DNA from 3 places in the Kocuria sp. BT304 genome. Region 2 is predicted to be linked to each of the others. Evidence: riboswitches for the same ligand, from Rfam matches in the RefSeq annotation. Region 2 holds a riboswitch; each other region holds the start of a gene.
The links. Region 2 has a riboswitch for S-adenosylmethionine ahead of DNL27_RS08675 (MetQ/NlpA family ABC transporter substrate-binding protein). Riboswitches for the same ligand answer to the same signal wherever they lie in the genome.

Region 1: linked by a shared signal. The riboswitch ahead of DNL27_RS11275 (methylenetetrahydrofolate reductase) and the one ahead of DNL27_RS08675 (MetQ/NlpA family ABC transporter substrate-binding protein) in region 2 are both predicted to bind S-adenosylmethionine.
Region 3: linked by a shared signal. The riboswitch ahead of DNL27_RS01800 (cobalamin-independent methionine synthase II family protein) and the one ahead of DNL27_RS08675 (MetQ/NlpA family ABC transporter substrate-binding protein) in region 2 are both predicted to bind S-adenosylmethionine.

What each region holds. Positions count from the first base shown of each region.
Region 1 covers NZ_CP030039.1:2,566,070-2,576,285, reverse strand. The annotation lists rRNA gene DNL27_RS11300 (23S ribosomal RNA) at 1-1,176, shown strand, start outside; rRNA gene rrf (5S ribosomal RNA) at 1,353-1,469, shown strand; gene DNL27_RS11290 (cystathionine gamma-synthase) at 1,536-2,780, opposite strand; gene DNL27_RS11285 (aminotransferase class V-fold PLP-dependent enzyme) at 2,906-4,225, opposite strand; gene metE (5-methyltetrahydropteroyltriglutamate--homocysteine S-methyltransferase) at 4,306-6,744, opposite strand; gene DNL27_RS11275 (methylenetetrahydrofolate reductase) at 6,907-7,902, opposite strand; SAM riboswitch class IV at 7,947-8,063, opposite strand; gene DNL27_RS11270 (hypothetical protein) at 8,143-8,472, opposite strand; gene DNL27_RS11265 (hypothetical protein) at 8,711-9,736, shown strand; gene DNL27_RS11260 (fructosamine kinase family protein) at 9,782-10,216, shown strand, end outside.
Region 2 covers NZ_CP030039.1:1,958,760-1,968,975, forward strand. The annotation lists gene DNL27_RS08665 (methionine ABC transporter permease) at 1-86, opposite strand, end outside; gene DNL27_RS08670 (methionine ABC transporter ATP-binding protein) at 86-1,138, opposite strand; gene DNL27_RS08675 (MetQ/NlpA family ABC transporter substrate-binding protein) at 1,135-2,019, opposite strand; SAM riboswitch class IV at 2,112-2,226, opposite strand; gene dxr (1-deoxy-D-xylulose-5-phosphate reductoisomerase) at 2,456-3,730, opposite strand; gene DNL27_RS08685 (GlsB/YeaQ/YmgE family stress response membrane protein) at 3,876-4,172, opposite strand; gene DNL27_RS08690 (cation acetate symporter) at 4,290-5,930, opposite strand; gene DNL27_RS08695 (DUF485 domain-containing protein) at 5,927-6,316, opposite strand; gene DNL27_RS08700 (hypothetical protein) at 6,467-7,096, opposite strand; gene DNL27_RS08705 (phosphatidate cytidylyltransferase) at 7,176-8,153, opposite strand; gene frr (ribosome recycling factor) at 8,153-8,710, opposite strand; gene pyrH (UMP kinase) at 8,831-9,562, opposite strand; gene tsf (translation elongation factor Ts) at 9,822-10,216, opposite strand, start outside.
Region 3 covers NZ_CP030039.1:398,393-408,608, forward strand. The annotation lists gene DNL27_RS01795 (MFS transporter) at 1-447, opposite strand, end outside; gene DNL27_RS01800 (cobalamin-independent methionine synthase II family protein) at 706-1,917, opposite strand; SAM riboswitch class I at 1,932-2,018, opposite strand; gene DNL27_RS01805 (3-hydroxybutyrate dehydrogenase) at 2,146-2,898, shown strand; gene DNL27_RS01810 (CoA transferase subunit A) at 3,005-3,736, shown strand; gene DNL27_RS01815 (CoA transferase subunit B) at 3,733-4,410, shown strand; gene DNL27_RS01820 (acetyl-CoA C-acetyltransferase) at 4,407-5,597, shown strand; gene DNL27_RS01825 (DUF2243 domain-containing protein) at 5,900-6,439, shown strand; gene DNL27_RS01830 (cytochrome c oxidase assembly protein) at 6,439-7,377, shown strand; gene DNL27_RS01835 (short-chain fatty acid transporter) at 7,584-8,978, shown strand; gene mmsB (3-hydroxyisobutyrate dehydrogenase) at 9,049-9,969, opposite strand; gene DNL27_RS01845 (MFS transporter) at 10,165-10,216, opposite strand, start outside.

The sequences.
Region 1 (10,216 bases), 610 kb from region 2:
TGTGTGAGCTGGGTGGGGTCGCAGAGGCTAGGGGGAAGCGACTGTTTATCAAAAACACAGGTCCGTGCGAAGTCGTAAGACGATGTATACGGACTGACTCCTGCCCGGTGCTGGAAGGTTAAGAGGACCTGTTAGACCCTTCGGGGTCGAAGCGGAGAATTTAAGCCCCAGTAAACGGCGGTGGTAACTATAACCATCCTAAGGTAGCGAAATTCCTTGTCGGGTAAGTTCCGACCTGCACGAATGGAGTAACGACTTCCCTACTGTCTCAACCATGAACTCGGCGAAATTGCAGTACGAGTAAAGATGCTCGTTTCGCGCAGCAGGACGGAAAGACCCCGAGACCTTTACTATAGTTTGGTATTGGTGTTCGGTGTGGCTTGTGTAGGATAGGTGGGAGACTGTGAAGCTATCACGCTAGTGGTGGTGGAGTCGTTGTTGAAATACCACTCTGGTCACTCTGGACATCTAACTTCGGCCCGTGATCCGGGTCAGGGACAGTGCCTGATGGGTAGTTTAACTGGGGCGGTTGCCTCCTAAAGAGTAACGGAGGCGCCCAAAGGTTCCCTCAGCCTGGTCGGCAATCAGGTGTTGAGTGTAAGTGCACAAGGGAGCTTGACTGTGAGAGTGACAGCTCGAGCAGGGACGAAAGTCGGGACTAGTGATCCGGCGGTACATTGTGGAATGGCCGTCGCTCAACGGATAAAAGGTACCTCGGGGATAACAGGCTGATCTTGCCCAAGAGTCCATATCGACGGCATGGTTTGGCACCTCGATGTCGGCTCGTCGCATCCTGGGGCTGGAGTTGGTCCCAAGGGTTGGGCTGTTCGCCCATTAAAGCGGTACGCGAGCTGGGTTCAGAACGTCGTGAGACAGTTCGGTCCCTATCCGCTGCGTGCGTTGGAAATTTGTGGAGGCCTGTCCTTAGTACGAGAGGACCGGGACGGACGAACCTCTGGTATGTCAGTTGTTCCGCCAGGAGCATCGCTGATTAGCTACGTTCGGGATTGATAACCGCTGAAAGCATCTAAGCGGGAAGCTTGCTCCGAGATGAGATTTCCTGACCCCCTTTGTGGGGTGTGAGGTGCCCAGTAGACGACTGGGTTGATAGGCCAGGTGTGGAAGCGTTGTAAGGCGTGGAGCTGACTGGTACTAATACACCGAAGACTTATACACACACGATCTGTCATCAAGAGTGTGGTGTTCGCGTTCACTATGTGGTTGACCACCAACAACCCCGGCCCCCCGTTGTGGGGGGTGTGGGTGTGTGGTTGACAGAGGAATACAGGTTTGACCCGTGGTAGGCACGGGAACCAGGTTTCCGCCCCCGGTTGTGTGGGGTGGTGCAGGTTTCCGGTGGTTATAGCGTGGGGGAAACGCCCGGTCCCATCCCGAACCCGGTAGCTAAGACCCACAGCGCTGATGGTACTGCACTCGGTAGGGTGTGGGAGAGTAAGTCACCGCCGGAATTATTGTGAACAGGGTTGAGGCCCCACACCGTAAGGTGTGGGGCCTCCCCGCATTTAACACGCGGTCTATGCCGCCCGCTGGCGGGCACCACCAACAGAGGGCACATCCCGCCACCCCACCTGCGATGCGGCCCCGAGAGCCCGGTCCAGATCCGCCAGGTGATCGTCGATGCTCTCCAACCCCACGGACAACCGCACCAGGTCCTCGGGGACCTCGTACGCGGTGCCCACCCGCGAGGCGTGCGTCATGCTGTGCGGCACGCACGCCAGGGACTCCACCCCGCCCAGGCTCACGGACAGGTTGTAGAGCTCTGAGGCGGCCACGAACTCGTGCGCTGCTCGGAGCCCGCCGGCGGGCCGGAAAGAGATGATGCCCCCGAAACCGCCGTGCAGGGTCTGCGCCGCGAGGTCGTGCTGCGGGTGATCCTCCAGGCCGGGGTAGTGGACCTCCACCACGTCCTCTCGGGACCGCAGGAAGTGCGCGACCTCCAGAGCGTTGGAGCAGTGGCGCTCCATGCGCAGCGGCAACGTCTTGAGTCCGCGGGCAGCGAGGAACGCGTCGAAGGGCCCGGCCACGGCTCCGCACGCGAACTGCTGGAACGCGAGCCGTTCCGCGAGAGTCTCGCCGCGCCAGTGCGCGTCCCTCACCACCACGGCTCCGCCGAGCACGTCCGAGTGGCCGCCGATGTACTTGGTGGTGGAGTGGGCCACCGCGTGGGCGCCCAGCGTCAGCGGGTTCTGGAGGGCGGGGGTCGCGAAGGTGTTGTCCACCACGAGCAGCGCGCCGGCGTCGTCGGCCACTCGCGCCCACGCGGCGATGTCCGCCACCCGCAGCAGCGGGTTGGACGGGGTTTCCAGCCACAGCACGGCGGTGCTGCCGGGGCGGACGGTGCGGGCGGCGTCGTCCGCGGAGGCCGAGGGCACGATGCTGTGCGAGATCCCCCAGCCCGAGAGCACCCGGTCGACCAGGCGGAACGTGCCGCCGTAGACGTCCGCGGCGAGCACCACGTGGTCACCCGGCTGCAGGACTGCGCGCAGGAGGGCGTCCTCCGCGGCCATGCCGGAGGAGAACGCGAACGCGCGTGTCCCGTGCTCGAGCGAGGCCAGCTGCTCCTCGAAGCCGTTGCGCGTGGGGTTGGATCCGCGGCTGTACTCGTGGCCGCCCTCGCGGAACTGGTTCACGCCGTCCTGCACGAACGTGGAGGTCTGGTAGATCGGCGGGACCACGGCGCCCGTGGTCGGATCGGGGTGCTGGCCGTCGTGGATCGCCCGTGTGGCGAGGCCGCGCAGGGTGTCGGTGGAGCGTGTCATCGTGGGTCTCCTGGTAGGTGTGGTCCGGGGGCCTCGGTGGCCGCCGGGGTGAAAAATGGTCATCGCGGGCGGGAAGGTTCGCGCGTTCGAGGACAGTCCGTCGCCCGCGCGAACCGACTCGCAGCTCAGGGGGCCGCTACCGCGGTCCCCCGCCCAGCCGCGGTCTCCCACCCCGGGGCGGGCTCCGCAATCACCGAGAGCGCCCGGAACAGGTCCGCGGTGAGCTCCGCCTCGTCCTCGAGACCCACGGTGAAACGCAGGGTTCGTTCCGTGATGCCGCTGGCCCGGAACTGCTCGGGGGTGAGTCGGCAGTGGGTCATGCTCGCGGGGTGGGCCACGAGCGTCCGGACGTCGCCGATGTTGGCGGCCAGACGGATCAGCCGCAGGGAGTCCACCACGTCCTCGACCTGTGCGGGGGTGCCCGCGAGGTCCACGGAGAACACCCCTCCGGCGCCCCGGTACCCGCCGTGCCTCAGCAGCTCGCGCTGGCGGCCCGTGGCGGAGGCCGGGTGGTGCACCCGTTCCACGGCGGGATGGGCCGCGAGCGTTGCAGCCAGGCTCTCGGCCGTGGCCGACTGCCGCTCCACCCGCACTCCCAGGGTGGCCATGCCCTGCAGGATCTCGTGCGCGGTGGTGGCACCCAGGCACGGGCCAAGGTCGTTGAGGTACTTGCACCGCGCCACCCCCAGCACCGCGCGCTCGGCGCCGTAGGTCTCCACGGCGGAGCGTCCGCCCCAGCGGTGGCGCGGTTCGGTCAGCCACGGCCACCGAGCGGGATCCTTGGTGGGGTCGAAGCTCCCGGTGGCCACGAGCAGCCCGCCCAGCGGTCCGCCGTGCCCGGCCAGGTACTTGGTGGCCGAGTGCACCACGAAGTCCGCCCCGTGCTCCCCGGGGGTGTACAGGTGCGGGGTGGCCACGGTGTTGTCCACCACCACGGCCGCCCCGTGACGGTGGGCGATCTGGGCGATCGCCTCCAGCTCGGGCAGCTCGGTGAGCGGGTTGGCGATGGACTCCAGGAAGAACACGCGCGTGCCCTCCCGCACGGCGTCCTCCCACTCGCGCGGATCGCGGGGATCCGCGAAGCTCACCTCGAGCCCGGTGTCCTCGAGGGTGTCCGTGAGCAGGTCCACGGACCCGCCGTAGAGCCGTGAGGACACCACGGCGTGGGCGTCCCGCGCCGGTCCCGTGAGCGTGAGCAGGGCCAGCGCCACGGCCGCCTGGCCCGACGACGCCGCCACGGCACCCGCTCCGCCCTCGCGCCGGGCGATCTCGGCCTCCAGGGCCGCGACGTTCGGGTTGCCCGTCCGCGCGTACGTGTACCCACCGGCCCGCTGCGCGAACACGGCGCGGGCGTCCGCGAGGGTGTCGAACGCGTAGGCCGCGCTGTGGTGGATGGGCTGGATGATGGGCGTCCCCAGTGGTGGGGCAGCCGTGGTGGCGCTCATAACATTCTCCGTTCCTCGGTGCCGCGCGGCTCCCGGTGCGGGAGCCGCGCGGGTGGTGCTCCGGTGGTGGGCCGTGCGCCTCAGCGCGTGGCCGCGGCCCCCGCAGGGGCGGTGCCGGGCGGGACGGCCCGGGCGGCGTCGTTGCCCTGGCCGTCCCGGTCCGCGCGGGCGAGCTCGCCGCGCACCGTGACCGCGGCGGCCACCAGACGGTCCAGGGCGGCCCGCGTCTCGGGCCAGGCGCGGGTCTTCAGACCGCAGTCCGGGTTGACCCACACGCGGTCGGCACCGATGGCGTGCGCGGCGTGGCGCACGCGCCCGGCGACCTCCTCGAACGTGGGCACGCGCGGGGAGTGGATGTCCCACACGCCGGGACCCACGTCCCGCGGGAAGTCCGCGGCGGCGAGCCCGTCCACGATGCCCGAGCCGGAGCGGGAGGCCTCCAGGGTGGTGACGTCCGCGTCCAGGCCCTCGATCGCGTCCAGCACCGTCTCGAACTCCGAGTAGCACAGGTGCGTGTGGATCTGCGTGTCCGGGGCGGCGGCTCCGGTGGCCAGCCGGAACGACCCCACGGACCACTCCAGGTACGCCGGGCGGTCCGCCTCGCGCAGCGGCAGCAGCTCCCGCAGCGCTGGCTCGTCCACCTGGACCACGGCGGTCCCGGCGGCCTCGAGGTCCGTGATCTCGTCCCGCAGAGCCAGCGCCACCTGGTCCGCGACCTCCGCCGCGGGGGCGTCGTCCCGCACGAAGGACCACGCGAGGATCGTCACCGGACCCGTGAGCATGCCCTTCACAGGACGGTCCGTGAGCGACGCCGCGTACCCGGTCCAGTCCACGGTGATGGGCGCGGGCCGGGAGACGTCCCCAAACAGGATGGACGGGCGCGTGCACCGCGAGCCGTAGGACTGCACCCAGCCGTGACGCGTGGTCGCGAAGCCGTCCAGGGCCTCCGCGAAGTACTGCACCATGTCGTTGCGCTCCGGCTCGCCGTGCACCAGCACGTCCAGGCCCAGCTCCTCCTGCGCGCGCACCGTGCGGGCGATCTCCCGCCGGATCGCCTCCGTGTAGGCGGCGTCGTCCAGGCGCCCGGCGCGGTGGGCAGCGCGGGTCGCACGGATCTCGGTGGTCTGCGGGAACGAGCCGATGGTGGTGGTGGGCAGCAGCGGCAGCCGCAGCCGCTCGTGCTGCGCCGCCCGGCGCTCGACGGCGGAAGCCCGCACGCGGTCCTCGCCGCGCACCGCGGCGGTGCGCTCGCGGACCTCGGGCCGGTGCGTGGCCGGGTGGGCGGCGCGGGCCGCGCGGATCCGGGCGTCCGTCTCCAGGGTCTGCGTGATCGCCTCCCAGCCGTGCTCGACGCCGCGCGCGAGCTCGACCACCTCGGTGACCTTCTGGTCAGCGAACGCCACCCAGCTGCGCACGTCCGGGTCCAGCCCGGTCTCCTGGGTGACGTCGTGCGGGACGTGCAGCAGCGGCGTGGCCGTGCCCACCGCCACGGGGCCGCGGGCCGCGGCGCGCAACCGGTCCAGGGTGTCCGTGGCGCCCGCCAGGTCCGTGCGCCACACGGTGCGACCGCCCACGACGCCGGCCACGACCGGGCGCTCGCCCCACGCCCGCAGCGCCTCGGCACCGGGGACGTCCCCGCGGTCCAGGTCCACGGCCAGGGCCTCCGCATCCGTACGGGCCAGGGCCAGCAGGGCGTCCCCACCGGCATCCCCGTAGCCCACGGTCACGAGTGCGGCGGGGCGGTCCGCCGGGAACGTGAGCCGGCGGTAGGCGGACTCCACGGCGGCCACGATCTCGGTGCGCTCCACCGCCCAGCCGTCCGCGGCGAGAGCGGGCTCGTCCAGCTGCACCCACTGCACACCGGCCGCGGCGAGCTCCGAGAGGATCCGCACGTAGAGACCCACCACGTCCTCCAGGCGGCCCAGCGGATCCACGGGGGCGTCGTCGGTGGTCTCCGGGCGGGAGAGCATCAGCAGGGTCACCGGACCCACGAGCACGGGGCGGGTCCGCACCCCGGTGCGCCGGAGGGTGTCCAGGTAGCGGGCCACGAGGCTCTCCGGGTGCGCGCTGAGGGGGGTGTCCGGGCCGATCTCCGGGACGTAGTAGTGGTAGTTGGTGTCGAACCACTTGGTCATCTCCAGCGGCTCCAGCCGGTCCGTGCCCCGGGACAGCGCGGTGAGCAGGCCGATGCCCTCGGGGGTGTCCGGGGCGGCGGGGGAGTAGCCGTCCGCAGTGAAACGGGCCGGGACCGCGCCGAGGGCCAGGGCCGTGTCCAGCACGTGGTCCACGGCGAAGCCCTCGGACGGGATGGCGTGCTCGGCGCCGAGCCCGAGCTCCCGCAGCCGCAGGGTGGTGCGTTCGCGCAGGGCGCCGAGCGTGTCCACCACGGTGCTCGCGGGGTGCCGGGCGGGATCCTTCCAGTGGGCTTCGAGCGCACGCTTGAGCTCGCGGTCCGGGCCGATGCGCGGATAGCCCAGGATCGTGGCGGCGGGCAGGGTGGCGGGGTTCGTGACGGTCATGATCTCTCCTTGCGAGGGTCGGTCCGGGGTGGAAAAGGGTGTGGGGCAGCCGCACCGCGGGTGGGTCCGCGGCGGGACGGGTGGGTTGGTGACGATGCCGTGCCGGGCACCGGGCCTGCCGGGGCGTCTCCGATGTAGGCGGGGCGCCCGACGCTGCCCGGGTCAGGCCGCGGGGCTGCGGCCCCGGTACTCGCGGGCGGCGTCCCGCACGCGCAGGTGCTCCAGGATGGTCAGCGCCGCGTCCGGGCGGTTGAAGGTGTACAGGTGGAAGCCGGCGCAGCCGAGGTCCAGGAGGTCGTCGATCAGGGTCAACGTGGCGGCGGTGCCCCGGTGCCGCAGCTCGTCCGGGGAACCCGCGGTGAGGAACCGGGTGAGCCGCTCGGGCACGGGCACACCGGTGATCTCCGTCATCCGCTGCAACCGTTTCGGGTTGGTCAGCGGCATCAGGCCGGCCACCACGGGAATGTGGATCCCCTCGGAGCGCGCCCGCTCGAGGAACGCGGCGTAGTCCTCGGGCTCGTACAGCACCTGCGTGATCGCGTAGTCAGCGCCGGCCTCCTGCTTCTCCCACAGGGAAGCCAGGTCCGCCTCGAAGTCGCGGCCGCGCGCGGGGGAGGGGTAGCACGCCACCGACACGGACAGCGGCCGGGTGCCGGGGCGGAAGCCGTCCCCGAAACGACGCCGCTCGACGTCGCGGATGAGCCGCACCAGCTCCGAGGCCCGGCCGATCCCCCCGGGAGGGGTCACCCACTCACCCGCACCCAGGGGCGGGTCCCCGCGCAGTGCGAGGAGGTCCCGCACGCCGTCGTCCAGCAGATGCTCCACGGAGCGTTCCAGTCCGGCGCGGTCCGTGCCGCCGCACGTGAAGTGCGCCATCACGGGCGTGCGGGTGGTCCGGCGCAGGTGCCGCAGGGCCTCGCGGGAGACACCGCGCCCGCCCGAGTGTCCGTGCGTGACCGAGAAGAAGTCCGGTCCGGCCTGGGCCATGGCGTCGATGCTGCGCCACACGGTGTCCGGGTCCGTGGTGGGGCGCGGGGGGAACACCTCGAACGAGACGAGCGTGGAACGGCGGGGCCGGCGCACCAGCCAGGACGTGCCCGAGGGCGCGGCGCCCGCCGCGGTGAGGTCCTGGTGGACGGCGGTCAGGGGTGCGGACATATGAGAAAACCTCCGGCGGTAGGACGCCGGAGGTCGATTTCCGTGCGCCGTACTTGCCAGCCACGCGGTTGCGTGACGGCCGGATCGTCATCTGGGGCACCCCACTACAGCAGGAGGGTTGCCGCCCGGTTAGCCAGAGCTTTGCACCGGGACTCATGATCCTTTGTTGGCTGCGACAGTAGCACGGGCGGGGAGAGTGTCAAAAGGAGGCCGTGCGGCGTCGTGGGTCGGGGCGGGGGATCAGCGCGGGAGGGCGCCGCGGGTGCTGCCGGTGTGGTGCGGGTCCCGCGTGAAGCCGAGTACGATCCGCTCGGTGTCCAACAGGTCGGAGGAGTCCTCCGGGCCCGGGCACTGGTCCTCGTGGAAGAGCCGCACGAGGGACACGGTCACCGCGCACAGCGTGAACGAACCGGTGGTGACGGCCAGGAAGAACGGGGCATAGGGCGCGTGCACGGACCAGTCCGTGAACAGGAAGGACGCGGTGTAGACGCACGCGGTGAACACGCCGAGCACGGCGGAAAGCTGGTAGAGGCCGTTCTCCAGTCGGTGGTGACGCAGCAGCGGTGTCATGGATCCCTTGCGGTGCAGACGGTGCGGACGGTGTGCCGCGACGACTCGCGGTGACTCCGGAGGACATGAACGAGAACGAGAATGCGCGGGCCGGCAGTGCGCTCATCCTAGCAACCCGGGGTGTCGTCGCACGTGGGGCCGGTGTGGGCCGTTCTGGGGGCGGGGTTGGGCGCGCAACACGTTTTCATGTCTTCGAATGCACTTGGCCGGAGGCGATCCAGCTGTGAGACTCGTCACCATGACGACCTCCCGCGCCCTGCGCTGCCTGTCCGTGGCCACCCTCGTGCTCGCCCTGGGGGCGTGCGGGGCGCCGTCGGGAGGGGACGGTTCTTCTGGGGCCTCGTCCGCCGCGCCGTCGGGGGCCGGGGTCACGAGCGGGGCGACGCCGGGTCGCTCGGGCGACGCCGCGGCGTCGCCGTCCGCCACGAGTGTGCGGCCCAGCCCCTCGCCGGAGGCGGCGCAGGCCGCCGAGCTGACCCAGAGCTTCACCACGCCGGACGGGAGCATCGGGTTCCGCTACCCGCAGGGATGGACGGTGGGCGCACCGGACGCCTCGACGCCCGAGACCAGGGCGTGGCTCCTCAAGGACGCCGAGGGCGCCACCGTGCTCATGCTGGCCATCCGGCCGGACGGGCAGATCGCGAGCCCCGTGACACCCACGAGCACCACGTCCCACGGCACCCTGCCCGGCGCGCTGGACTCCCACGGTGACCCCGTGCGCATCGCCGTGGGGCCCTACCCCGGGCAGTCCGCGGGGGCCAACATGCTGGTGGCCTACGGCATCACGTCGAACACCGGGGCGGACCGGCTGTTCGGTCACATCTCCCGCGGGGACGGCACGATGGTGTCCTTCCAGGGCACCCAGCAGGGCGGGATCAACACCTCGGTGGACATGGCGGCGGAGGCGGACGCGTTCTCGAAGAGTCCCCGGTTCCGCGAGGAGATCCTCCCCGTGCTGTCCTCCTTCACCATGCGGCCCGTGGGCGCCACACCCGCCGCGACGGCGGCCCCCACCGGGGGCACCGGCGCGTGCCGGGGTGGGTCCTACGAGTACAGCGGGCTCGAGGGTGTGGACTGCGCCGAGGCGACCGCGATCCTCCAGGAGGTGGAGAGCGCCGGGCGCCCCGCCGGTGCCCGCGGCAAGGAGACGGACCGGTACCACTGCTTCTGGTCCAGCGCGGGGGAGAAGAGCTCCGGGGCACCGGACGTGCAGTGCAATGCGCAGACCTCCGGGCGGCACCTGTTCGATGCGAACGTGCGCTGAGCCCGCGCGCCCCAGCCCGTCGGAGGGCGGTGCTACACATGAGCCATGGCACACCTGGATGAGCTTCCCCCGGATCTCGTGACCGAGCTGCGCGTGAGCGCCGCGCATCCCCTGAGCGGAGGGGACAGCGCCAACGCGTTCCGCTTGGACACCCCGGACGGGCCCCTGTTCGCCAAGACCATGAGCTACGCCCCCGAGGGCGTGCTGCCGGTCGAGGCCGCCGCGCTCGAGGCCCTGCGCGCCGTGGCCCCGGACGAGGTGCGGATCCCCGCGGTGCGGCACGTCAGCGAGGACGCCCTCGTGCTGGAGTGGATCGACGAGGTCCAAGGAGAGCGCACCCGCGCCACCGAACGGAGCCTGGGGGTGGGCCTGGCGGGCATCCACCGTGCCCGGGCCCCGCACGTGGGGTGGCTTTCCCCGCAGCTGCCCGAGCGCATCGGGTCCATGACGGCGGACCTCACCCCCACCGACGACTGGGCG
Region 2 (10,216 bases):
CCGGCGAGGACGAGGGTCACGGTGACCATGTACAGCGTCTGCCCGGTTGCCTGCAGCAACTGCGGGCCGAGAGTCGACCAGTTCATTACTCGGACACCTCCTGGACCGTGGTGACCGCCCGCAGCGCCTCGACGGCCCGGGACACGGCGTCCTCGGGTCCGTCGAGGGACAGCGTGAGCGTTCCGAACGTGTGTGACTGCAGGATGGAGATCCCGCCGAAGGCGATCTCGAAGCTCACGCCGTCGCGCGCGGCCTCGGACAGCGCCGTCCCGATCCTGTTGCGGTCCGCGACGTCCACGAGCACGAGGCGGCCCGGGTGCTCGGAGCGGAGCTTCGCGAGCTCGTCCTCCCGGGGCACGGTGCGCATCACGGAGGACACGAACCTGCGGGTGGTCTCCGCCTGCGGGTGCGCGAAAACCTCCGCGGTGGTCCCGGTCTCGACGACGCGCCCGCCGTCCATCACGGCCACGCGGTCCGCGACGGCACGCACCACGTCCATCTCGTGGGTGATCAGCACGATGGTGATCCCGAGCTCGCGGTTGACGCGGCGCAGCAGCCCGAGCACCTCCTGCGTGGTCTCGGGGTCCAGGGCGGACGTGGACTCGTCCGCGAGCAGCAGCTCGGGGCTGGTGGCGAGCGCGCGCGCAATGCCCACGCGCTGCTTCTGCCCGCCCGAGAGCTGCTCGGGGTAGTTGCCCGCGCGCTCGGTGAGGCCCACGAACTCGAGCAGCTCGGCCACGCGGGCCTGCCGGTCCTCCGCCTTCCACCCAGCGCGCCTGAGCGGGTACTCGATGTTGCCCGCCACGGTGCGCGAGGTGAACAGGTTGAACTGCTGGAAGATCATGCCGATGTCCCGCCGGACGGGTGCCAGCTGGGTCTCGGAGCGGCCGTTCACGCGCTGCCCCGCCACTTCCAGGGACCCGGAGGTCACCGGTTCCAGGCCGTTGATGAGCCGCACAAGGGTGGACTTGCCGGCCCCGGAGTACCCGATCACCGCGAAGACCTCACCGCGGCGGATCTCCAGGTTCACGGAGTCCACCGCGGTCACCGTGCGGGCTCGCCGCCGGGACCCGGTGGTGAAGACCTTGCTGACGTCCTTGAATCTGACCAGTGCGTCCGCCGTGGAGGCTGGGCTCACTTGCTCTGCTCCTTGAGGTCGGTGGAGTAGCGGGCCAGCAGGTCCTTGAGCTCCTGCTGGTCCACCCGGGTGGGAACCGCGGTGCCCTTGGTCTCCTTCTTCTCGGCCTCCTGGACCTTGTCGTCGTAGTAGAAGCCCGCGACCTTCTTCAGCGTCTCGTTGTCCGCGTTCGCCTCGGTCGCGGCGAAGAGGTTGTCGTAGACCTTGGCGCTGTCCGCCGTGGGGTCGTCCTGGGCGAGGGCGTTCTTCGGGTCGAGGTTCGCGCGGTCCAGGAAGTCGTTGTTCACCACGGAGCCGGCCACGGAGTCCATGGACAGCACAGTCTGCTCGGCGGAGACCGGGCGGACCGTGACCTTGGACTTCTCCTTGTCGATGTCCTGCTCGGTGGGTGCGATCGTGTCCTTGGTGAAGGAGACCAGGCCCTGCTGCTGGAGCAGGTTCAGGGAGCGCGAGAGGTTGATCGAGTCGTTGGGGACGGCGATCTCGTCCCCCTGCTTGAGCTCGGACACGGACTTCGCGGTCTTGGAGTACAGCCCCAGCGGGAAGATGGACGTGGAGCCCACGGGCGTGATGGTGTCACCGGAGCTGTTGTTGTAGTCCGCGAGGTAGGCGATGTGCTGGAACCAGTTCATGTCGATGTCCCCGCTCTTCAGGGCGGGGTTCGGCTGGCTGTAGTCGCTGAAGTCCACGAACTCAACGGACACGTCGTTCTTCGCGGCCACCTCTTTGAACGCGTCCTGGACGGGCGTGGCACCCACGATGCCGATGGTGATCTTGCCGTCGGCGGTAGGGTCGGTGTTTTCGGAGCCGCCGCCGCACGCGGTGAGGGTCAGGCCCAGGGTGGTGGCCAGTACTACGGGGAGCAGTCGTTTGCTTCGCACGATCGTGCCTTTCCAGGGTCGGGGTCCGGTCGCGCGGAGCGAGCGGTCCCACCTGGATGAGGGCAAGGATCAGACACGTGCCATTTGAAGAGAAACCGCACTTGCCGTGATCGGTTCGAACCGCGGCCGGATGGTCATCTGGGGCACCCCGCTACGGGAGAGGGTTGCCGTCCGGCCAGCCAGAGCTACGCGCCGGAACTCGTCATCCGCCCACGAGCCTAGCACGCCGTGGGCCCCCTCCCCGACGCGGGCACCGTCCCGGCCCCATCGCACCACTCCCCTGGGCTCACCGCGGGTGGTGGAGCCGCGGTCTCCCACCGGCAGCCCGGACGACGCCGCCCCGACCGTCGCGCCGCCCCGCACCGCGCTCCCATCGTCCGGTGCCGCCACCTCGGCCCGGCCCGGCCTCGTGGCCTCGGGCAGGGCCCAGTCGGCACTATCCCCGGGCGATCCGCTCGTCGGCCCGGGCGCGGGCCCACCGCTCGGCCTCCAACACGTCCTCGAGGAAGGGCTCGCGCACACCGGTGTGCTCGTCCACCACGCTCGCCACGAGCTCCACGATCTGGAGGAAGCCGAGCGCGCCGCGGTGGAACGCGTGGACCGCCTGCTCGTTCGCGGCGTTGAAGACCGCGGGCCACGTGCCTCCGAGGGCCCCCGCGTGCTTCATGAGCTCGACCGCGGGGAACGCTTCGGCGTCGAGCGGCTCGAACGTCCACTCGGCGGCACGGGTCCAGTCGCACGCCGCGGCGGCCCCCGGGACGCGGTGCGGCCACGCGAGGCCCAGGGCGATGGGCAGCCGCATGTCCGGGGGCGAGGCCTGGGCCAGGGTGGAGCCGTCCACGAACTGGACCATCGAGTGCACCACCGACTGCGGGTGCACGGTCACGTCGATCCGGTCGAGGGGCACGTCGAACAGCAGGGACGCCTCGAGCACCTCGAGCGCCTTGTTGACCATGGTGGCGGAGTTGGTGGTGACCATGGCACCCATGTCCCACGTGGGGTGGCGCAGCGCCTGCTCCGGCGTCACGTGCGCAAGCTGCGCGCGGCTCATCCCCCGGAACGGGCCTCCCGAGGCCGTGAGCACGAGGCGCTCCACCTCCGCCGCCGTGCCCGAGCGCAGCGCCTGCGCGATCGCGGAGTGCTCGGAGTCCACGGGGATCAGAGCGTTCGTGAGGCCCGTGCCCGCAGCGGCCGCCGTGACGAGCGGACCGCCCGCGATCAGCGACTCCTTGTTGGCCAGCGCCACCCGGTGCCCCGCCCCCAGCGCGGCCAGGGTGGGCGCGAGCCCGATGCTGCCGGTGATGCCGTTGAGCACCAGGTCGGCGCCGTCCCACGCGGCGAGCTCCGTGGCGGCGCGCTCGCCGTGCAGCACCTCGGGCACCGGTGACGACGCCGCCCGCGCGGCGTCCGCGAGCAGCTCACCCAGCCGCGCGGCGTCGTCCGCGGTGCCGCTCGTGCCCACCGCGGCCACGCGGAAGCGCACGGCCTGCCGCGCGAGCAGCTCCAGGTTGCCCGCGCCCGCCGCCAGCGCGAGGACCTCGAACGGCGGGTGCTGGGCGTCCGACTCCGGCCGTGCGAGGTCCGCGGCCCGTTCCACGACGTCGAGCGCCTGCGTGCCGATGGACCCCGTGGAGCCCAGGATCACCAGCCGCCGGGGCGCGGCACTCGTGGCGCGGTCGAGATCGGGGGTCATGGTCCGTGGGGAAGTCATGGTTCCAGTATGGCGCGGCGCGCCCCGGAGCCCTCCCGAACCTGGCCCGAGGCCTCCCCTTGACGGGCGGCACCCGCTCGGACATGCGACAAGGGCGCCACCCGTAGGTGACGCCCTTGTGCAGTGGTCCTCAGGACCGCTGGGTTCAGCGGCGGCGGTTGACCACCAAGCCGTAGATCAGCAGCACGATGATCGCGCCGATCACGGACGTGATGATGGTGCCGATGCTGATCTTGTCGATACCGGCGTGCAGGCCCGGGATGAAGGAGCCCAGCCAGCCACCGAGGAACGCGCCCACGATGCCCAGGATGATGGTGACGATGATCCCACCACCCTGCTTGCCCGGCAGGATCAGCTTGGCGAGAGCGCCAGCGATCAGGCCGAGGATGATCCAGCTAAAAATGCCCATGTTCTCCACCTCAAGTTTTCGTTGCTCAAGCATGCGGTGACCCGCAGTCGCTCTGGTCAGCGAACCGTCGTACAGTGTACTACCAGTTTGGAGGACTAATGAGTTCCCACCGCATGATGTCGCGCCACAGTGGGGACACGGGCCGCCGGATCAGTGCGAGACCGCCGTCTCTGCACCCACACCTGTGAGCGAGCGCACCTCCATCTCGGACTGCTTGACCGGGTCCTCGCGGCGGCGTTCCGTGACCGAGCCCAGGAAGCCCAGCAGGAAGGACGCCGGGATCGAGATGATGCCCGGGTTGGACAGCGGGTAGATGGCGAAGTCCGCACCGGGGATCATGGAGGTCTCCGATCCGGACATCACCGGCGAGAAGACGATCAGCACCACGGACAGGATCAGCCCGCCGTACATGGACAGCACCGCCCCGCGGGTGGTGAAGCCCTTCCAGTACAGGGAGTACAGGATGGTGGGCAGGTTGGCAGAGGCCGCCACCGCGAAGGCCAGCGCCACCAGGAACGCCACGTTCTGGCCCTGAGCCCCGATGCCGCCGGCGATCGAGATCACACCGATGACCACCACGGTGGTCTTGGCCACGCGCAGCTCCTGGCGGGGGTCCGAGTTCCCCTTCTTGATCACGGACGTGTAGATGTCGTGCGCGAAGGACGCCGACGCCGTGATGGCCAGCCCGGCAACCACGGCCAGGATGGTGGCGAACGCCACGGCCGCGATCAGCCCCATGAGCACGGAACCGCCCAGCTCGTACGCAAGCAGCGGCGCCGCCGAGTTCACCCCGCCGGGGGCGCCCTTGATGCGCTCCGCGCCGATCAGCGCGGCCGCACCGAAGCCCAGCACCAGGGTGAACAGGTAGAACAGGCCGATCAGGGTGATCGCCCAGACCACGGACTTGCGGGCCTCTTTGGCTGTGGGCACCGTGTAGAAGCGCATGAGCACGTGGGGCAGCCCCGCCGCGCCGAGCACGAGCGCGAGGCCCAGCGAGATGAAGTCCAGCTTGGAGATCTCGCTCACGCCGTACTTCAGTCCGGGCTCGAGCATCGCAGGGTTGTTGTTGGTCTCCACCGCGGCACCCATGATGGACGAGAGGTTGAACCCGAACATCGCGAGGATCCACACGGTCATCACGGCCACGCCCGTGACCAGCAGGCACGCCTTGATGATCTGCACCCACGTGGTGCCCTTCATCCCGCCCACGAGCACGTAGACGATCATGATGACGCCCACGATCACGATCACGAGCGACTGGCCCGCCTTGGAGCTGATGCCCAGCAGCAGGGACACCAGGGCACCCGCCCCGGCCATCTGCGCGAGCAGGTAGAAGAAGGTCACCGCCAGGGTGGAGATGGACGCGGCCACGCGCACCGGGCGCTGCCGCAGCCGGAAGGACAGCACGTCCGCCATGGTGAACTTGCCGGTGTTGCGCAGCGGCTCGGCAATCAGCAGCAGCGCCACGAGCCACGCCACGAAGAAGCCGATGGAGTACAGGAACCCGTCGTAGCCCTGCAGGGCAATGGCCCCCACGATGCCCAGGAAGGACGCCGCCGAGAGGTAGTCGCCGGCGATGGCCAGGCCGTTCTGGGTCCCGGAGAACGAGCGGCCGCCCGCGTAGTAGTCCGCCGCGGTGGCGGTGGACTTCGAGGCGCGGATCACCACCACGAGAGTCACGAGCACGAAGCCCAGGAAGATGGAGATGTTGATCGCGGGGTTGCCCACCGTGGCGGAGGACGTCTCCGCGAGGTGCACCGCGGGCAGGGAGACGGTGGGAACGGCGATCATGGCCGGACCTCCTCGTGGGTGTCGGGCCGGTGGATCTGGGAAGCCTCCAGCTCCTCGCGCAGCGCCGTGGCCTGCGGGTCGAGGGAGCGGTTGGCGAACGCGACGTACGCCGCGGTGATGCCGAAGGTGGTGACGAACTGCAGCAGGCCGAGGATCAGGCCCAGGTTGATGTTGCCGAGCACCCTGGTGGACATGAAGCCCGGGGCGTAGATGGCCAGCACCACGTAGAGCAGGTACCAGACCAGGAACGCCACGGCCAGGGGGAAGACGAAGGATCGGTGGGTCCTGCGCAGGCGCTGGAACTGCTCCGAGCGCTGGACCGCGGGGAAGTCGATGCCGGGGGTCGCAGGGGACCCGTTGGGATCGGCAGAGGACGATGACGCCATGTGTGCCTCCTAGTGTGATGATCACCACACTAGGGGCTGTGTATCCAAAGGCACAAGAGGTGAGCGGTCCACTGCCTATAAATCCTGAATATGACGGGCTGCAGCTGGCTGGATCCCTCCGTCAGGCCGTTCTATGTATACACAGTGGGCTCACGGGCGGGACGGGGTCTGCAGGGCGAGCACGAACTCCACGGCCCGGTCCAGGAACGCGTCCACCTGCTGCTCCTCGTAGCACCGCTGCCCCTGCGCCGGGCGGAACGCCGCCGAGCGCAGCATCGCGGAGTCCACGTCCGCGGATCCACGCAGCTGCTCCATCAACCGGTCGCACAGCACGTCCACGTCCGCGGCGGAGTAGCCCGGGGTGCGGTGCTTCGCGGGTCGGCGGAACCGCTCGGAGCGGGGCCTGTTGAGCCTGCCGAGCAGCAGCGCGCCGAGCCACTCCACGTGCTCGTTCCAGCGCTGCACCCCGTGCTCGGCCACGAACGCCCGGTGCTCCACGTCGAAGACCTCGTCCTCCAGCGCGTCCAGCCGGGCATCCACCGCCGCAGGCTCGAGGCCGCCGCGCACCCGGTCGAACACGCGCTCGCGGACCTGGCGGCTGCCCGTGAGCGGACCGTCCGGGCGCGGACCCGCGCCGGGAGATCCGGGCGCGCGGGCGGCGTCGTCGGCCGGGCCGGAGCGCAGCACGGCGTCCACCCGGTCCAAGAAGTCGGCCACCTGGGCGGGGTCGTAGCCCCACTCGCGGTCGCCGCAGCGGGGGAAACTGTCCTGAGAAGTCATGCGTGCCCTTTCGGAACGGGAACGGGACCGGCCACGTGCGGTGACCGGTCCCGTGGCGGACGCGGGGCCCACCGGTGTGTCATGCCAGCGCGGTGAACAGCTCGAAGATCACGTACCCGGTGATCACCGCGAACAGGATGGAGTCGATGCGGTCCATCACCCCGCCGTGGCCGGGCAGCAGGGTGCCCATGTCCTTGATGCCGATCTCGCGCTTGATCATGGACTCAGAGAAGTCCCCCACCGTGGCCACCGCCACGATCGCCACGGCCAGCACCGCGCCCTGCCACCACGGGATGCCGAGCAGCAGGGTGGCGCACAGGACGCCCACGACCACTGCGCCGCCCACGGAGCCGGCGAAGCCCTCCCAGGACTTCTTCGGGGAGATCCTGGGTGCCATGGGGTGCTTGCCCCACACGACTCCCACGGCGTAGCCGAACGTGTCCGAGCTGACGGCCAGCAGGATCACCGTCAGGACCTTCTGGGGCCCGTCCGGCGAGTGGTACAGCAGCACCGCGGTGGAGAGCAGGAAGGACGCCCAGACGAGGGCGAACACCGAGCCCATCATGGACAGCATCATGCCCCGGCGCGGGCCGAACGCCCGCCACACCACCACGAGGGTCACGGCGAGCACGAGCGCCATGGACAGCGCCTCCGCTCCCCCGAAGAACGCCGCGAGCGGCATGACCACCGCGGCAATCACCGCGGGCACCTTGGGGATCTGCACCCCCCTGTAGGTGAGGGAGCGCGCGATCTCCCACACGCCGATTCCGGCCGCCGCGCCCGCGAGCAGCGCGAGCACGAGCGGGACGAAGAACAGCCCCGTGACGAGCGCGCCGATGAGCACGACCGCCACCGCCACGGCCGCCGGGAGGTTGCGCCCCGCCCGCGAGGGTGTCTTGTGCTCGGCGCTGCGCTGGAACGGCCGCGCGAGGGCGTGGGGCAGCGAGCCCGTGGTCAGGGGCTCGGTGCCGGTGCTCGGGTGCGCGGGGGCAGCGGGATTCTCCGGGGCCGCGGGGGCGCCGGGTGCGTGGTCGGGGGTGGACTCGGGCGATGCCATCAGGCGCCGAGCAGTTCGGCTTCCTTGTTCTTGAGCAGCTCGTCCACCTGGTCGATGTGCTTCTTGGTGGCGGCGTCGAGGTCCTTCTCGCCCCGCTTGCCGTCGTCCTCGCCCACGTCCCCGTCCTTGACGAGCTTCTCGATGGCCTCCTTGGCGTGGCGGCGCACGTTGCGCACGGACACGCGGGCGTCCTCGGCCTTGCCGTGGACGATCTTCACGTACTCCTTGCGGCGCTCCTCGGTGAGCTCGGGCATGACCACGCGGATCACGTTGCCGTCGTTGGCCGGGTTGGCGCCGATGTCCGAGTCCCGCAGGGCCTTCTCGATGTCGTTGAGCGCGCTGCGGTCGTAGGGGGTGATCAGCAGGGTGCGGGCCTCCGGGGTCTGGAAGGACGCGAGCTGCTGCAGCGGGGTGGGCGTGCCGTAGTACGCCACGAGCAGGCTCGAGAACAGGGCCGGGTTCGCGCGGCCGGTGCGCACCGTGGAGAAGTCGGTCTTCGCCGCGTCCACCGCCTTACCCATCCTGGTGGTGGCATCCGAGAGGACATCTGAAATCACGGGTGGTTCTCCTTATGCGACGGCCGGCCCGCGGGCTCCCCCGGGCGGCAACGGAACGTGGTGTCCACTCTATCGGTCGAGCGGGACACGCTGGGCTGGGTGGCTGCTCGGAGCGGGCGCTCAGGGGGTGACGAGGGTGCCGATCTCCTCGCCCAGGACGGCGCGGGTCACGTTGCCCGTACCCTCCATGCCGAACACGCGCATGGTCACGTTGTTGTCCCGGCACAGGGCGAACGCGGTCTGGTCCATCACGCGGATGTCGCGGGACAGCGCCTCGTCGTAGGTGAGGCTCGCGAGACGCTGGGCGTCAGGGTCCTTGCGGGGATCCGCGGTGTACACGCCGTCCACGCCGTTCTTGGCCATGAGCACCTCGGTGGCGTGGACCTCCAGGGCGCGCTGGGCGGCCACGGTGTCCGTGGAGAAGTAGGGCAGGCCCGCACCGGCACCGAAGATCACCACGCGGTCCTTCTCCATGTGGCGGATGGCGCGGCGCGGGATGTAGGTCTCGGCCACCTGCTCCATCTTGATGGCGGACTGCACGCGGGTGTCCACGCCGCACTGCTCCAGGAAGTCCTGCAGCGCCAGGCAGTTCATCACCGTGCCGAGCATGCCCATGTAGTCCGCACGCGAGCGGTCCATCCCGGCCTGGGAGAGCTCCGCGCCGCGGAAGAAGTTGCCCCCGCCCACCACGATGGACGTCTCCACGCGGCCCACGGTGGCCGCGATCTGCTCCGCGATCTGGCGCACCACGGTGGTGTCCACGCCCACGCTGCCGCCACCGAAGACCTCGCCCGAGAGCTTGAGCAGGACCCTGCGGCGGGCGGGCTCGGCCCGGCGGGCCTCCCGGCTCATGCGGATCGCCTCGTCCTGGGCTTCGGAGTCGTTGGTGGTGGGCATGGGTCCTCCAGGGGCGGGTCGCGGACAGAGTGGGGGTCCGCCCGTGGCAGACCGCCTCAAGCATACAGAAGCGGCGGGGCACCCCCGGGCTTCCGGGGGTGCCCCGCCGCCTGCGGGGGTGCGGTGGCGCCGTGCACCAGCACGACGACGCCGCGGCCGTCCGCTGCGCGCCTCACCTCACGGCGGCGCGCGGCGGACTGCGGTGCGGGACTGCTCAGGCGCCCACGCGGAACCGCGCGAACGCGGTGGCGGTGGCGCCGGCCTCGGAGAGCACCTGGCCCACGGACTTCTTGGAGTCCTTGGCGAAGTCCTGGTCCACGAGCACGACGTCCTTGTAGTAGCCCTTGAGGCGGCCCTGGACGATGTTCGGGATGATCTTCTCGGGCTTGCCCTCGTTGCGGGCGGTCTCTTCGGCCACACGCTTCTCGTTCTCGACCGTCTCGGCGGGAACGTCCTCCTCGGAGAGGAAGGCCGGGGACATCGCGGCGATGTGCACGGCGACGTCGTGGGCTGCGGTCTCGGCGTCGGCACCGGACACGGCCAGCAGGACTCCCACCTGGGCGGGGAGGTCCTTGGAGGTCTTGTGCAGGTACACGGCCACGTGGTCGC
Region 3 (10,216 bases), 1.2 Mb from region 2:
CAGGGCCGCGCCGCCCCACTCACCGCCGGCGGAGAAGCCCTGCAGGATGCGCAGCAGCACCAGCAGGATCGGAGCGGCAATGCCGATCTTCTCGTAGGTGGGCAGCAGGCCGATCAACGTGGTGGCCGCGCCCATGCCGAACAGGGTCATCACAAGCGTGACCTTGCGGCCGAAGCGGTCGCCGATGTGCCCCGCCACGATCGCACCCAGTGGGCGGAACAGGAAGCTGATGCCCAGGGAGGCCCACGAGACAACCTGCGCGAGCTGCGCGTTCTCCGCCCCGAGCGGGTTGAAGAAGTGCGCGGCCAGGATGAACGCGGCGGCCTGGGCATAGATGAAGAAGTCGTACCACTCGATGGTGGTGCCCACGAGGGTGCCCGCAAGGACCTTGCGCTCTTCTCGTGACATGGTGTGGCCCTGCGCGGGCGCTGCGGTGGTGGATGCCATGTGGGGTCTCCAGGATCGTCGGACCGGAGTCCGTGGGGTGCCAGTGGCGGGGCCGGCGCATTTACCGACCGATTGGTCTTGACGTGAGTGTAGGGGTGCATGTGAAGCGCGTCACCCGCGTCGTGTATCAAATCGTATATGTTACGCGGGTCACGGGGAAGCCCCTCGATGCCGCGGGCCCGGCCCCCGCGGTGGGTGCCGGGCCCGCGGAGTGCGCGTGCGGCGTCGTCGTGCCCGGGGTGGAGCCGGGGGCGGGGCTCAGAAGAGGCGCTGCGAGGCGATCCGCGCACCCTCCACGAGGGACTCGAGCTTGGCCAGCGCGATCTGCGGGTGCAGCCGCCCGCCCAGACCGCAGTCCGTGGAGGCGATCACGTTCTCCTTGCCCACCACGGACGCGTACTGCTCGATCCGGTCCGCCACGAGCTCGGGGTGCTCCACCACGTTGGTCGAGTGGGAGACGAAACCGGGGTAGACCACCTTGCCCTCGGGCAGCTGGTGGTCCGTCCACACCTTCCACTCGTGGCCGTGGCGCGGGCTGGACGCCTCGAAGCTGTAGCCCTGCGCGCGGATGGTGAGCATGAGGTCCACGAGGTACTTGAACTCGAGGTCGGTGGTGTGCGGGCCGTGCCACGAACCCCAGCACAGGTGGAAGCGGATCTGCTCCTCGGGCAGGTCGCGCAGCGCGTAGTTCAGGGCGTCCACGCGCAGCTGGGTGAAGGCCAGGTAGTCCTCCACTGTGGGCTCGGGGTTGATCTGGTCCCAGGACTCGGCGATCGAGGGGTCGTCGATCTGCACGATCAACCCGGCGTCCGTGATGGCCTTGTACTCCTCGCGCATCGCGTCCGCGCACGCGTAGACCAGTTCCTCGTCGCTCGCGTAGTACTCGTTCTTCACGCGCGCGCACGAGCCGGGGGACAGCGCTGCCACGAACCCCTGCGTGGCCCCGGTCTCGGCCATGGCCTCCTTGATCCGGCGGATGTCACCGGCCACGGCTTCCTGACCCGTGTAGGTCAGCGGGCCCGTGATCTTCGGCTGGGACACGCTTGCGCGGTGGGCCAGGACCCCGGCCGTGGGATCCTCGTAGGCCTCCCGGAACTTGGAGCGGTCGCGGCGGTCCGGGAAGCTCGTGAGCACGATGTTGCCCGGCGACGAGCGCAGCGTCTCCGCCGTCTGCCAGCGGTCCTCGTCCGTGGGGGTCAGCCCGCCCAGGCGGTGGAACGAGTAGTTCCACCAGGCCCCGTAATCCACGGCGCCGGACGTGGTGTGGCCGTACTCGCCGTCATTGACGATGTCCAGGCCGATCTCCCACTGCTTGCGCACGACGTCGATCACCCCGGTGTCCAGCGCCTCACCCAACTGCGCCAGGTCGATCTCCCCGGCCTGGAAGCGGTTGTTGGCCTCGAGCAACTGCGGCGTGCGGGGGAGGGACCCCACGTGGGTGGTCTGGATGCGATCGGTGTTCAAGGGCATGGCTGTGCTGATCCTTTCCATCGGTTCTGGCATTAGCACCGGGTGTGATCCGGTTGCTGCGGCGTGATCGAGCCAGATCTCTGAGCCGCTCTGGATGGGCACCCCTCACCGGGTGTCCGCCCATCCAACCTCACGCACGGGTGGCCGGGCGAATCACGGGCCTGCGTACCCTGGAGTGACCCGGGCCACCGTCCGGGAACCAGGCCGCCGTCCCCGAGGAGTCCGCGCATGACCGAACAGTCCCTGCAGGAGAAGAAGGCACTCGTCACCGGAGGTGCCAGCGGCATCGGTGCGGCGGCCGTCCGGGCGCTCGCCGCGCGCGGTGCGCACGTGGTGGTCGCGGACATCGACCACGACGCCGCCGCGCGTCTCGCGGACGAGGTGGGCGGTGAAGCCTGGGCTGTGGACCTCACGGACACCGCCGCGCTGGCGCGGCTGCGCCTGGACGTGGACGTGCTGGTCAACAACGCGGGCATCCAGAAGGTCTCGCCCGTCCAGGACGTCGATCCTGCGGACCTGCACCGGATCCTCACGCTCATGCTGGAGTCCCCGTTCCTGCTGATCCGCGCGGCCCTGCCGCACATGTACGAGCAGGGCTGGGGCCGGATCGTCAACGTGTCCTCGGTGCACGGGCTGCGGGCCTCGCCGTACAAGGCCGCGTACGTGGCCGCCAAGCACGGCCTGGAGGGGCTGTCCAAGGCGGTGGCCCTGGAGGGCGCGCCGCACGGCGTCACGAGCAACTGCGTGAACCCCAGCTACGTGCGCACCCCGCTGGTGGACAAGCAGATCAAGGACCAGGCGGCCACGCACGGCATCCCGGAGGAGCAGGTGGTCGAGAAGATCATGCTCACCGAGTCGGCCATCAAGCGCCTCGTGGAGCCCGAGGAGGTTGCGGAGCTGATCGCGTTCCTCGCGGGCCCGTCCGCCGGGATGGTCACGGGCTCCTCCTACGCGATGGACGGCGGCTGGACCGCCTCCTGAGACGACGCCGCCCGCGCGCCTGCCGTGCCACGCTTTCGGCAGCCGGGACGCGGACCGTCTACGCTGAGATGCGGATCACATGTGCAGGCAACGCGAAAGGGTGGGCATGTCCAAGGTCAGAGAGGACGTCGCCGGGCTGCTGGCGGAGACCCTGCGGGACGGGATGACGCTCGCGGTGGGCGGTTTCGGACTCTCCGGGATCCCGCGGGACCTCATCGAGGCGGTGCGGGACAGCGGGGTCACGGACCTCACGGTGGTCTCCAACAACATGGGCGTGGACGGCAAGGGCCTGGGCGTGCTGCTCGAGAACCGTCAGGTCTCCCGGGTGCTGGCCTCGTACGTGGGGGAGAACAGGGAGTTCGCGCGCCAGTTCCTGGAGGGTGAGCTCGAGGTGGAGTTCAACCCCCAGGGCACGCTCGCGGAACGGCTGCGCGCCGGCGGTGCGGGGATCCCCGCGTTCTACACGGCCACCGGTGTGGGCACACCCGTGGCGGAGGGCAAGCCCACCGCGGAGTTCGACGGCCGCACGTACGTGCAGGAGCGCGGGATCGTGGCGGACGTGGCCCTGGTGCACGCGTGGCGCGGGGACACCGACGGCAACCTGGTGTACCGGCGCACGTCCCGGAACTTCAACCCGGTGTGCGCGGCGTCCGGGAAGGTCACCTTCGCGGAGGTCGAGGAGATCGTGGCCCCCGGTGAGCTGGACCCGGACCACATCGTGACCCCGGGGGTGTATGTGCAGCACGTGGTGCAGTACTCGGGGGCGCCCAAGGAGATCGAGCAGCGCACCACCCGGCCGCGGCCGGGCGCGGGCGGCGTCGAAGGAGGAGCGGCATGAGCTGGACACGCGACGAGATGGCGGCCATCGCGGCGTCGGAACTGGCCGACGGCGACTACGTGAACCTGGGGATCGGCATCCCCACGCTCGTGGCCAACAACCTGCCGCCGGGCGTGAGCGTGGTGCTGCAGTCCGAGAACGGCGTGCTGGGCATGGGTCCGTTCCCGTACGAGGGGGACGAGGATCCGGACCTCATCAACGCCGGCAAGCAGACCATCACCCTGCAGCCGGGGGCAGCGATCTTCGACTCCGCCACGTCCTTCGGGATGATCCGCGGCGGGCACGTGAAGATGGCCATCCTGGGCGCCATGCAGGTCTCCGAGACCGGGGACCTGGCCAACTGGATGATCCCGGGCAAGATGGTCAAGGGCATGGGCGGCGCCATGGACCTCGTGGCCGGAACCCCTCGCGTGCTGGTGCTCACCGAGCACGTGGCCAAGGACGGCTCCGCGAAGCTCAAGCACGAGTGCGACCTCCCGCTCACCGGTGTGGGCGTGGTGGACCGCATCATCACGGACCTGTGCGTGTTCGACGTGGAGGAGGCCGGACTGGTGCTGCGCACCCTGGCCCCCGGCGTGACCGAGGCAGAGGTGGCCGAGAAGACCGAAGCGAACTACCGGGTGGATCTCGTGGACGTGACCCCCGATTCCGTACCCGTTCAGGAGGAACAGTGACAGAGAACGCCAACGACATCGTGATCGTCAGCGGGGCGCGTACCCCGCAGGGCAAGCTGCTGGGGGCCCTCGCGTCCCAGAGCGCCGTGGACCTGGGCGCGCACGCCATCAAGCACGCCCTCCAGCGCGCGGGTGTGGCACCGGAGGACGTGGACTACGTCTACATGGGCAACGTGGTGCAGGCCGGCGGCGGGCAGAACCCCGCCAAGCAGGCCGCCGTGGCCGCGGGGCTCCCCATGACCGTGCCCGCCATGAGCCTGAACAAGGTGTGCCTGTCCGGGCTGGTGGCCGTGACCGAGGCGGCCCGGATGATCCGCGCGGGCGAGGCGGACGTCGTCGTGGCCGGGGGCATGGAGTCCATGACCAACGCCCCGCACCTGGCGCTGGGCGCTCGCAAGGGGAAGTCCTACGGGGACATGACCCTCGCCGACTCCCTGTCGCACGACGGTCTGGTGGACGTGGAGCTGCAGATCCCCATGGGCGAGCTGACCGAGACCGGCAACACGGACCGCTCCATCTCCCGCGAGGAGCAGGACGAGGTGGCCGCCCGCAGCCACCAGCTCGCGGGCAGGGCGCAGCAGAACGGTGTGTTCGCGGACGAGATCGCGCCGATCGAGATCCCGCAGCGCAAGGGCGATCCGGTGACGGTGTCCGAGGACCAGGGCGTGCGCCCGGACTCCACGGCCGAGGGGCTCGGTAAGCTCCGGGCCGCCTTCACCAAGGACGGCACCATCACCGCGGGCAACTCCTCCCCGATCTCCGACGGCGCGGCTGCCATGGTGCTGACCACGCGCGGCTACGCGCAGGAGCACGGCCTGGACTGGCTCGCCGTGGTGGGGAAGCCCGGGCAGGTGGCCGGGCCGGACACGTCCCTGCACTCCCAGCCCTCGCGCGCGATCGAGCACGCGCTGTCCCGTGCCGGGTGGACCGCGGACGAGCTGGACCTCATCGAGATCAACGAGGCGTTTGCCGCGGTCTCCGTGCAGTCCGTCCGGGACCTCGGCGTGGACATGGACAAGGTCAACATCCACGGCGGTGCGATCGCCCTGGGCCACCCCATCGGGGCCTCCGGCGCCCGCCTGGCGCTGCACACGGCCATGGAGCTCGCGCGCCGCGGCTCCGGCAAGGCCGCGGTCTCGCTGTGCGGCGGCGGCGGTCAGGGCGAGGCGCTGCTGCTGAGCCGCTGAGACGGGCGGTGCCGCTGAGCGGCGCCGCGTGACCTACGGGGTGTCCCGCTCACCAGAGCGGGGCACCCCGTTCTCGTGGCCCGGGGCGTGGGCGGAGGGTCGGGTCCGGGCGGGGTGGTGGCCCCGCAGGTCCGGGCGGACACGTCATGTCGGCCGCTACGGGTGCGGGACCCGTGCCACGGAGCGCACACATCAGTAGGCTGATGACGGCAAGCAGTCCGAGGGCGGGCGGCGGTGCGGTTCACGCTCGGGACACGCGCGCTGCGTCCGACCCCGGGCCACCGCGCGACCCGGGAGGGAACATGGCACATCCGGAATCCACACCCGCTGCGCCGTCCGCAGGATCGGTGAGGGGCGAGAGGACGGCCGACCGGGCGGCGTCGACCCCGGACATCACCCGCACCCGGAAGCGGGCCGCGCTGTCCGGGTTCCTGTTCGGCTGCGGGATTGCGGCGGCCATGATCGACCTGTTCATCTTCCACCTGGGCCTGCAGTGGCACCACTTCTACGATCTCTCCACGCACGAGGTCGCTCTCGTGACCGACGGCTTCTTCCATGCCTTCGCATGGTTCATCACGGTGTGGGGTCTGTTCATGCTGGCCGACGTGCGCCGTCGTGGCGGGGTGCGCTGGCTCCACTGGGTGGGTGCGGTGATCCTGGGCGCCGGCTCTTTCCAGCTCTTCGACGGGATCGTGGACCACAAGCTGCTGGGCATCCACCAGATCCGCTACGGCGTGGACCTGCTGCCGTACGACCTGGTGTGGAACGGTACGGCCGTGGTTCTCATGCTCGTGGGGTACCTGGTGATACGGCGCGGCGCCCGGGCGTACCGGGCGGCGTGATGGGCTCGGGGACTCTGATCCTCCCCGGGTTCCGGACGCTCTCCGCGCCCCCGGGGCTTCTCGCGGCTGCGGTGGGCGCGGGGGAGCAGGGGCACGGGGACCACGGGCAGCACGGTGGCGGTGCCGCTGGGCACGCGGACGCCGCAGTGGCCGCCCCGTGGCCGCTCTTCGAGTGGTTGGTCCTCGCGCTCGTGCTGCTCGCCGCAGTGGCGTACTGCTGGCGTCTGTGGGCCGGGCGCGGGCGACGCGGCGTGGCCCCCTGGCGCCCGGTCAGCTTCCTCGCGGGACTGGCGTGCGTGGGTGCCGGGCTGGTGGGGCCCGTGGCCCACGCCGGTCACGCGAGCTTCACGATGCACATGGTGGGGCACCTGCTGGTGGGGATGATCGGGCCGCTGCTCCTGGTGCTGGGCGCCCCGGTGCGGGTGCTGCTGCGCGGTCTGCCCACGGCCGGGGCCCGGAGGGTCACGCGGGCGCTGCGCTTCCCGTGGATCCGGTGCGTGATGCACCCCGCGGTGGCCGCCGTGCTCAACGTGGGCGGGCTGTGGCTGCTCTACACCACTGGGCTGCTCCACTGGATGCACGCCTCAGCGCTCGGCCACGCGGTGGTGCACACGCACATCTTCCTGGCCGGGTACGTGTTCACCGCCTCGATCGCCGGGCCGGACCCGGATCCGCACCGTTCGTCCTTCCGCGTGCGTGCGGCCGTCCTGGTGGTGTTCATCGCCGCCCACTCCATCCTGGCCAAGTGGTTGTTCGCGCACCCGCCCGCGGGAGTGGCGCCCGCGGACGCGGAGGTCGGAGCGCAGCTCATGTACTACGGCGGGGACGTGGTGGACGTGGCCCTCATCGTGCTGCTGTTCCTCGGCCACCACCGGGCCACAGCGCCGCGAGAGCCCGACGCCCGGCACCCGGAGGTCACGGCGCGCGATCGGGCGTGAGCGGACGGGCCGGGAGCGGGGCCGCGTGGGCCCGCGCCGCGCCGTCGTGAGCACGTGGCACGAGGCGGGGAGATGGGCGGGGCCGCGGAGACGCACGAGGCGAGGAGACGCGCGGGACCGTCACACTGCCCGCACAGCATGTAACGCATGTCACTTTCCCTAGGATCGGGGCGGTACCTGATCCAAACCACCCCTGAGGAACCCCCATGAGCTCCCCCCAGCACTCCCCGGCCCGAACGGCCTCCCCCGAACCGGTCCTGGCCCGCGCCATGCGCCCCGTCAACTATGTGGTGGAACGGTTCATCCCCTCCGCGCTGATCTTCGCGATCGTGCTGACCGCGGCGGTGGGCGTCATGGCGTTGCTGCTCACCGACGCGAGCCCCGTGACCGTGGTCGAGGGCTGGGGCAAGGGGCTCTCGGGGCTGCTCGAGTTCATGACCCAGATGGCGCTCGTGCTCCTGCTGGGCCACGCCCTCGCGAGCACCCGGCCCGTGCGGGCCCTGCTGGGACGGCTCGCGGCTGTCCCGCGGAGCGCGCTGGCCGCCTACGTGTTCGTGTTCGTGGTGGCCGCGGTGGCGTGCCTCATCACGTGGGGCTTCGGCCTGGTGGTGGGTGGCCTGCTCGCGCGTGAGGTGGCCGCCGAGTTCTCCCGGCGCGGCACGCCCGTGAGCTTCCCCATGCTCGTGGCCGCCGGTTTCTCCGGCATGGTCGTGTGGCACATGGGCTACTCCGGATCCGGTCCGCTGACCGCCGCGACTCCCGGCTCGTTCATCGAGAAGCAGGTGGGCCACGTGATCCCCATCTCCGAGACCACGTTCTCGTGGTGGAACATGACGGCCGCAGCGGTCACCGTGGTCCTGGTCTCGCTGGCCCTGTGGCTCGTGGCCCCGCGCGCCGTGCCGGGGTCCCACACCATGACCGCCGAGGCGCTCGCCCAGTCGGAGCAGCAGATCCCCGAGCCCGCGATCGAGGCCCCCGCCGACCGGCTGGACGCCTCGCGCATCCCCACCCTGTTCGTGGGCCTCGCCCTCGTGGCCTACCTGGTCACCCACTTCACCGGGGGCGGCAGCGTCACCCTGGACATCGTGAACTGGATGTTCCTGGCCCTGATCTTCCTGCTGTCCCGCAACGCGTTCGAGGTCATGGCCCTGGTGAAGAACGCCGCCGCGAACGTGGGGGACATCCTGCTGCAGTTCCCGCTGTACGCCGGGATCATGGGCATCATGACCGCCACCGGGCTGATCCAGGTGCTCTCCGACTCCATCGTGGCGGTCGCCACCCCGCAGACCCTGGGGCTGCTCGCCTTCCTCTCCGCGGGCCTGGTCAACTTCTTCGTCCCGTCCGGCGGCGGTCAGGTGGCCATCCAGGCGCCCATCCTGCTCGACGCCGCCGCCCGCCTGGGCGTGGACCCGTCCGTGATCATCATGTCCGTGGCGTACGGGGACCAGTGGACCAACATGATCCAGCCGTTCTGGGCCCTGCCCCTGCTGGCGATCGCCGGGCTGAGGATCCGGGACATCCTCAGCTACACCACCGTGGTGCTCATCGTCTCCGGTCTGGTCTTCGGGGCCACCATGCTCGTGGTGGGCGCGGGCGTCTGACGCCGAGCAGGCAACGGCCCCGCGGGATCCGAGGATCGCGCGGGGCCGTTCTGCGTTTCTACGGCGGGGCTCAGGCCTTGTCCGGGTCCCAGCCGGGGATGGCGCCGTCCGGGGCGGCGTACTTGGCGATCAGGCTGCAGTCCTTGTCCGCGAGCCCCTCGTCGATGAGCTCCTGGAAGCGCTCGGCCACCAGGCGCGCGGCGGGCAGGTTCACGTCCGTCTGCTCACCGGCGGCCAGGGCCAGACCGATGTCCTTGGCGGCGAGCGTGGCCGAGAACGTGGCGTCGAAGTTGTGGTTTGCCGCCGCCGAGTCCGTCATTCCCGGCACGGGGTACCAGGTCTGCAGCGCCCACGAGTCGCCGGATGAGACCGAGGCGATCTCCCAGAAGACCCTGGGGTCCAGGCCCAGCTGGTCCGCCAGCACGGAGCCCTCCGAGCACGCCTCCAGGCAGATGAACAGCATCATGTTGTTCACGATCTTCGCGGCCTGCCCGGTGCCGGCGGCTCCCGTGTGGACCACGCGGCCCGCCATGGGCTGCACGACCTCCTCCGCGCGGCGGGCGTGCTGCTCCTCCCCGCCGATCATGAAGGTCAGAGTGCCGGCGGCGGCGCCGCTGATCCCGCCCGAGACCGGCGCGTCCACGAACGCGAAACCGGCCTCCGACGCGGCGCGGTGCAGCTGCTCCGCGGTGGCCACGTCGATGGTCGAGCTGTCCACGAGCAGCGCGTCCTTCGGGGCCAGGGCGAGCACGCCGTCCTCCCCGAGGTACACGGCGCGGGAGTGCTCGCCCTTGGGGAGCATGGTGATGACCACCTCCGCGCCGTCGAGGGCCTCCCCCATGGTGGAGAAGGTCTGCACGCCGCCCTCCCGCGCGGCGGCCATCGCGGCCTCACTGAGGTCGAAGCCCCGGACGTCGTGGCCCGCGGCCACCAGGTTGGCGGACATCGGCGCGCCCATGTGGCCCAGACCGATCCAGGTGATGGTGCTCATGTGGTGTGTCCTCTCGTCGTGCGTGTCGGCACCGTGCTCGGTGCGCGCTGGAAAAGGGGGTGTGCGGCCCATGGCGGGTTGCCGCGTCTGCCGTGCGCGGAGGGCCCGGGGGGGTCCTCCGCGCACGGGACCGGCACACGGGGTGACGACGGCGCGGGGCCGGGCCGTGCGGCGTCGTCGGCCGTGCCGTGGGTGTCAGGCGGTGGCGCGTTCGGCGTCCAGGCGGCGTCGGTCCTCGGCGTCGATC